Regions from separate parts of the Amycolatopsis coloradensis genome, predicted to be linked through region 1. Evidence: riboswitches for the same ligand, from Rfam matches in the RefSeq annotation. Region 1 holds a riboswitch; the other holds the start of a gene.
What was found. A riboswitch is a leader RNA that binds a small molecule or an ion and turns the genes downstream of it on or off. The one in region 1 is predicted to bind glycine.

Region 1 (3,406 bases):
ACGAGATGATCCGGGTGCTGGACAGCCCGGCTCGCTCCTTGATCTTCGCGAACGACGTCTTGTGGTAGCCGAGGTCGGAGATCGTCGCGATCGTGGCTCCGATGATCTGGGCCCGCCTGGCCGCCTCGGTGACCGACAGCCCCAGCTCCGCCTGGACCTCTTGCATGGCGCTCCGAGTGGAGGGATTTACTTGCATGAGTAAAAAATAACACGACTGAGTAAAAGTGGCAAGCGTGCGGCCGAACGGGGGACGGTCGCCCGGCAAGCCTCAAGAAGAGCTTGAGGTGGACCGCGCGTCGCGTTGACCGCTTTGCCGGACGCGCTTACCGTCAATGAAGGTGAATCGCCAAGGTGTGATTCGGATGTCTGGGGCATTCGTCTTGACGGTTCACTCCGGTGCGGACTCACGTGGGTCCGCGCGGCTTTGTTCGCCGGCCGCCAGGTCGGGCGAGGGGAGGCATGGCGTGGTCGAGGCTGGTAGCCCTCAAGAGCCGCTCGTTCCGGTCGCTGACGGCGAGCAGGGCGAGCTGTTCCCCGACTCTTCCCTTCCGGACGAACTCGTCGGCTACCGCGGGCCCGCCGCCTGCCAGATCGCCGGGATCACCTACCGGCAGCTCGACTACTGGGCCCGCACGAAGCTGGTCGCGCCGAGCATCCGCACGGCGCACGGCTCCGGTTCGCAGCGGCTCTACTCGTTCAAGGACATCCTCGTCCTGAAGGTCGTCAAGCGCCTGCTGGACACCGGTGTCTCCCTGCAGAACATCCGCGTCGCCGTCGACCACCTGCGTCTGCGCGGCGTCCGTGACCTCGCCAAGGTCACCCTGTTCTCCGACGGCACCACCGTCTACGAGTGCACCTCGCCCGAAGAGATCGTCGATTTACTCCAGGGCGGGCAAGGTGTCTTCGGGATCGCGGTCAGCGGCGCGATGCAGGAGATCAGCGGCACCATCCACGAGTTCCCGGCCGAGCGAGCCGACGGCGGCGTGATCGAAACGGTCAGGCCGGACGAGCTCACGCAGCGCCGTAACGCACGTCGCACCGGCTGATCATGAAGCCGCGCGGGCGGCAGGGTAGGCTCACTTCCGCGGTCGACGAATCCGCGCGGGAGAGACCGAGCCGATAACCGTTGAGCTCGGCGCCGAAGGAGCAAGTCCTCCCCGGAACCTCTCAGGCACCCTGGACCGCGCGGAAGAGACGCCTCTGGAAAGTGGTTCGCCAGGTCACAGCCTGGCGGCCCCGCCGACGGTGCAAGCCCGGCTCAACACTCGGGCGAAACTCTCAGGCGCCCCCTCGGGGGTACGGACAGAGTGGGGAGGGCCAGGACAATCGTCCCGGCCCCACCCCCGCGTCTTGGGAGGTCCCCGATGGAGCCCGTTTCACTGGCCGCTCTCGAATCCGGGACCCCCTTCGCGGACCGGCACATCGGTCCCGGCGCCGAGGAGCTCGCGCGCATCCTCGCCGTCGTCGGCGTCGCTTCCCTGGACGAGCTCGCCGAGCGGGCCGTCCCCGCGTCGCTGCGGGAGTCCGCGACACCGCCGGATCTGCCGCCGCCCGCCACCGAGACCGGCGCGCTCGCCGAACTCCGCGCGCTGGCCGCGCGCGACCGGCCGATGGTCCAGATGATCGGCCTCGGCTACCACGACACCGTGACCCCGCCGGTGATCCGCCGGAACGTGCTGGAGAGCCCGGCCTGGTATACCGCGTACACGCCGTATCAGCCGGAGATCTCGCAAGGTCGCCTCGAAGCGCTGCTGAACTTCCAGACCATGGTGTCCGACCTGACCGGCCTGCCGATCGCCAACGCCTCCATGCTGGACGAGGCGACCGCCGCGGCGGAAGCGATGACGCTGGTTCGCCGGGCAGGGAAGGCGAAGTCGAACCGGTTCGTGGTCGACGAGGACACCCTTCCGCAGACGATCGAGGTCCTGCGCACCCGAGCCGAACCGCTCGGCATCGAGCTGGTGACCGCGGATCTGTCCCAGGGCATCACCGGACTGGGCCTGGGCGGCGACTTCTTCGGCGTGCTGCTGTCGTACCCGGGCGCGTCGGGAGTCGTCCGCGAATGGGACCACACGATCAGCGAGGCCAAGGCACTGGGCGTGGCGGTGGTGATGGCCGCGGATCCGCTGGCGCTGACCCTGCTGCGGTCGCCCGGTGAGCTCGGCGCCGATGTCGCGATCGGATCCACGCAGCGGTTCGGGGTCCCGATGGGCTTCGGCGGGCCGCACGCGGCGTACCTCGCGGTCCGGCAGGGTCTCGAACGGCAGCTGCCCGGCCGTCTGGTCGGGGTGTCGAAGGACGCAGACGGCGCTCCGGCGTACCGGCTCGCGCTCCAGACCCGTGAGCAGCACATCCGCCGCGAGAAGGCGACGAGCAACATCTGCACCGCCCAGGTGCTGCTGGCGGTGATCGCGTCGATGTACGCGGTGTACCACGGTCCCGAAGGCCTGCGCGCCATCGCGAACCGCGCGCACCGGATGGCCACCGTGCTCGCGGCAGGACTCGCCGAGAGCGGTGTCGACGTCGTGCACTGCGAGTTCTTCGACACCGTGATGGTCGCCGTCCCCGGCCGCGCGACCGGGGTCGTCGGCACCGCCCGGGAACTCGGGGTCAACCTGCGGCTCGTCGACGCGGACCACGTCGCCGTCGCCTGCGACGAGACGACGACCCGTGAGCACCTTTCCCTGGTGTGGAAGGCGTTCGGGGTCGCGGTGTCCGATGTGGACTCGCTCGACGCGGACACCGCGGACGGTTTCCCGCCGGATCTGCGCCGCACCAGCGACTATCTGACGCATCCCGTCTTCCACGCACACCGCTCGGAGACGGCGCTGCTCCGGTACCTGAGGTCGTTGTCCGACAAGGACGTCGCGCTCGACCGGAGCATGATCCCGCTCGGCTCCTGCACGATGAAACTCAACGCCACGGCCGAAATGGAGCCGATCACCTGGCCGGAGTTCGCCGGCCTGCACCCGTTCGCGCCCGCCGAGGACGCGGCCGGGCTGCTCACCGTCGTGAAGGATCTGGAGCGGTGGCTCGCCGGCATCACCGGCTACGACGCGGTCTCACTGCAACCGAACGCCGGCAGCCAGGGCGAGTTCGCCGGATTGCTGGCGATTCGCGCCTATCACCGCGAGCGCGGGAACGCGGCGCGTGACGTCTGCCTGATCCCGTCCAGCGCGCACGGGACGAACGCCGCCAGCGCGGTCATGGCGGGGATGCGCGTGGTCGTGGTGAAATGCGACGACGAGGGCAACATCGACCTCGGCCACCTCAGGTCGACTGTGGACGAGCACGCGGACGACCTCGCCGCGATCATGATCACCTATCCCTCGACGCACGGCGTCTACGAGGGCACCGTCCGTGAGGTCTGCGCGCTGGTGCACAACGCGGGCGGTCAGGTGTACGT
Region 2 (3,406 bases), 1.5 Mb from region 1:
CGTTCAACAACGCGGGCATCTCCCCGCCCGAGGACGACTCGATCCTCACCACGGGCATCGACGCGTGGGAGAAGGTGCAGAAGGTCAACCTGACCTCGGTCTACCTGTGCTGCAAAGCCGTGCTGCCGCATATGCGGCGGCAGGGCAAGGGCTCGATCGTCAACACGGCGTCGTTCGTCGCGGTGATGGGCGCGGCGACGTCGCAGATCTCCTACACCGCGTCCAAGGGCGGGGTACTGGCGATGAGCCGGGAGCTGGGCGTGCAGTTCGCCCGGGAGAACATCCGGGTCAACGCGCTGTGCCCGGGTCCGGTGAACACGCCGCTGCTGAAGGAACTGTTCGCGAAGGACCCCGAGCGGGCCGCGCGGCGGCTGGTGCACGTGCCGGTCGGGCGGTTCGCCGAGCCGGAGGAGATCGCGGCCGCGGTCGCGTTCCTGGCGAGCGACGACGCCTCGTTCATCACGGCTTCGCAGTTCCTGGTGGACGGCGGCATCTCGGGCGCCTACGTCACCCCGCTCTGACGCCCTGCATTTAGTCCTCTGAATGCGGTGAAATACATGATGGCTTCCTTCCTTGCGCCTGGGTACAGGAAGGGGGTCTTCAGGTACTCGGGTCGGCCGTCGCGCTCTGTCCGGGAGCTGAAGGACGCTTTCCCTGCGTCTCGTGCGGTGAAGGGCCCTTTCCTCACGTGCCACGCGGTGAAGGGCCCTTTCGCCCCGCACCCCCGTCACTCGTCCCGGTGGCTGGGATGGCGGGTCGCTGACCTGCGCTGTAGTCCTGAGAGCGCGAGTCAGCATCCAGGACCACCCAGGAGGCCCCGAGTATGACCCGGCAGATGAGCACCGCCATGCGTGACTGCATCGACCTGTGCAACGAGTGTCACGTCAGGTGCGAGGAGATGATGACGCGCTGCATGGAGATGGGCGGCGCGAAGCTCGGCATGATGATGGTGACCTGCGCGGACATGTCCCGCATGTGCGCCGACATGATGATGCGCTGCTCCGCCATGGTCGCCGACCTCGAGATGATGCGCATGTGCGCGAAGATGTGCGGCCTCGCCTCCCAGATGATGCGCATGTGCGCCCAGGAGTGCGCCAAGACCGGTGACGCCGAGCTCGCCGACGCGGCCGACATGATGACGCGGTGCGCCGAGCTCTGCGGCACGATCACCGCCGAAATGATGATGGAGAACGCGTAACTCCCGTGCTTGGAGCCGTCACTCGCGTGCTTGGAGGCGTAACTCACGAGTTCCGTCTCCAAGCACGCAAGTGACGTGCTCGGCTGGAAGTAGACGCGCGCTGAACACGCCAGGTACGGTGTGCGCACAACTTCAGACAGGGCCGTCGAGCTGGAGCGGGAGAGCCCCCACGAACGTGGTGGGGCACCGAAGGAGCAAACTCCCCGGAATCTCTCAGGTACTCACTACCGCTTCACGCGAGGCCACTCTGGAAAGCAGGCGCGCAAGTGCGTCTCACCCAAGGTGAAAGCCACCGTCAACGGTGGTGAAACTCTCAGGTGCCATGACAGAGGGGGAGTTCCCAGCGCACCGGTCTATCCGGCGCCTGACCCAAGGAGCTCCCTTGACCAGTACGTCCTTCGACGACCGGCACATCGGCCCCTCGGAGTCCGAGCAGGCCAAGATGCTCGCCGAGGTCGGCTACGGCAGTCTCGATGCCCTGGTGCAGGCCGCCGTGCCGTCCGCGATCCGGGTCACCCGCGACCTCGAACTTCCCCCCGCCGCGTCCGAAGAGGACGCCATCGCCGAGCTTCGCGCGCTCGCCGCGCTCAACAAGCCGATGACGCAGATGATCGGTCTCGGCTTCCACGACACGGTCACCCCTGCGGTCATCCGCCGCAACGTGCTGGAGAACCCGGCCTGGTACACGGCGTACACGCCGTATCAGCCGGAGATCTCGCAGGGCCGTCTCGAAGCCCTCCTCAATTTCCAGACCATGGTCTCGGAGCTGGCCGGTCTCGCCACCGCGAACGCCTCCCTGCTCGACGAGTCCACCGCCGTCGCCGAGGCCGTCATGCTGATGCGCCGCGCGTCGAAGGCGAAGTCGAACAAGGTCGTCCTCGACGCCGAGTGCCTGCCGCAGACCATCGCGGTCGTCCGCACCCGCGCCGAGGCCATGGGCGTCGAGGTCGAGGTCCGTGACCTGCTCACCGGCCTGCCGGAGGAGTTCTTCGGCGTCGTCGTCCAGTACCCGGGCGCTTCCGGCGTGCTGCGCGGCGCGGGCTTCTACTCCGCCATCTCCGAGACCGCGAAGGCCGCCGGCGCGCTGTACACCGTCGCCGCCGACCTGCTCGCCCTCACGCTGATCACCGCGCCGGGTGAGTTCGGCGCCGACATCGCCGCCGGTTCGACTCAGCGCTTCGGCGTCCCGCTCGGGTACGGCGGTCCGCACGCCGGATACATGGCGGTCCGCGCCGGGCTCGAGCGTTCGCTGCCGGGCCGCCTGGTCGGGGTCTCGGTCGACGCCGACGGCAACCCCGCGTACCGCCTCGCCCTGCAGACCCGTGAGCAGCACATCCGCCGCGAGAAGGCGACCTCCAACATCTGCACCGCGCAGGTGCTGCCCGCCGTGCTCGCCGCGATGTACGCGGTCTACCACGGTCCCGACGGCCTCAAGCGCATCGCGACCCGCGTCCACGGCCTCGCCGCGGGCCTGGCGGACGCCCTCCGCGCGGCAGGCGTCGAGGTCGTCCACGAGGGCTTCTTCGACACCGTCCTCGCCCGCATGCCCGGACAGGCCGAAGCGGTCGTCGCGGTCGCGCGCGAGAACGGGATCAACCTCGGCCCGGTCGACGCCGACCACGTCCGCGTCGCGGCCGACGAGGTCACCACGCCCGCGATCATCGCCAAGGTGCTCAACGCCTTCGGTGTCGACACCCCCGCCGCCGACGCCAGCGCGCTGCCCGCCGGCCTCGGCCGCGAGAGCGAGTACCTCACCCACGAGGTCTTCCACTCCCACCGCTCCGAGACCGCGATGCTGCGGTACCTGCGCAGCCTGTCCGACCTCGACTACGCGCTCGACCGCGGCATGATCCCGCTCGGCTCCTGCACGATGAAGCTCAACGCCACCACCGAGATGGAGCCGATCAGCTGGCGCGAGTTCGCGGGGATCCACCCCTTCGCCCCCGCGGACCAGGCCGAGGGCTACCACGTGCTGGTCGAGCAGCTGTCCGGCTGGCTGGCCGAGGTCACCGGCTACGACAAGGTGTCCCTGCAGCCGAACGCGGGCAGCCAGGGCGAGCTCGCCGGTCTGCTCGCGATCCGCGCGTACCACCACGCCAACGGTCAGACCGAGCGCGAGGTCTGCCTGATCCCGTCGTCCGCGCACGGCACGAACGCCGCCTCCGCGGTGATGGCCGGGATGCGCGTCGTCGTGGTCAAGTGCACCGA

Region 2: it holds a riboswitch for glycine, as region 1 does, so the genes downstream of both, gcvP (aminomethyl-transferring glycine dehydrogenase) here and gcvP (aminomethyl-transferring glycine dehydrogenase) in region 1, are expected to answer to the same signal.

The regions. Positions count from the first base shown of each region.
Region 1 covers NZ_CP150484.1:5,560,267-5,563,672, reverse strand. Annotated here, with positions in the region: gene LCL61_RS26100 (TetR/AcrR family transcriptional regulator) at 1-166, opposite strand, end outside; gene LCL61_RS26095 (MerR family transcriptional regulator) at 465-1,046, shown strand; glycine riboswitch at 1,093-1,194, shown strand; gene gcvP (aminomethyl-transferring glycine dehydrogenase) at 1,365-3,406, shown strand, end outside.
Region 2 covers NZ_CP150484.1:7,092,876-7,096,281, reverse strand. Annotated here, with positions in the region: gene LCL61_RS32940 (3-oxoacyl-ACP reductase) at 1-521, shown strand, start outside; gene LCL61_RS32935 (hypothetical protein) at 824-1,198, shown strand; glycine riboswitch at 1,345-1,438, shown strand; gene gcvP (aminomethyl-transferring glycine dehydrogenase) at 1,581-3,406, shown strand, end outside.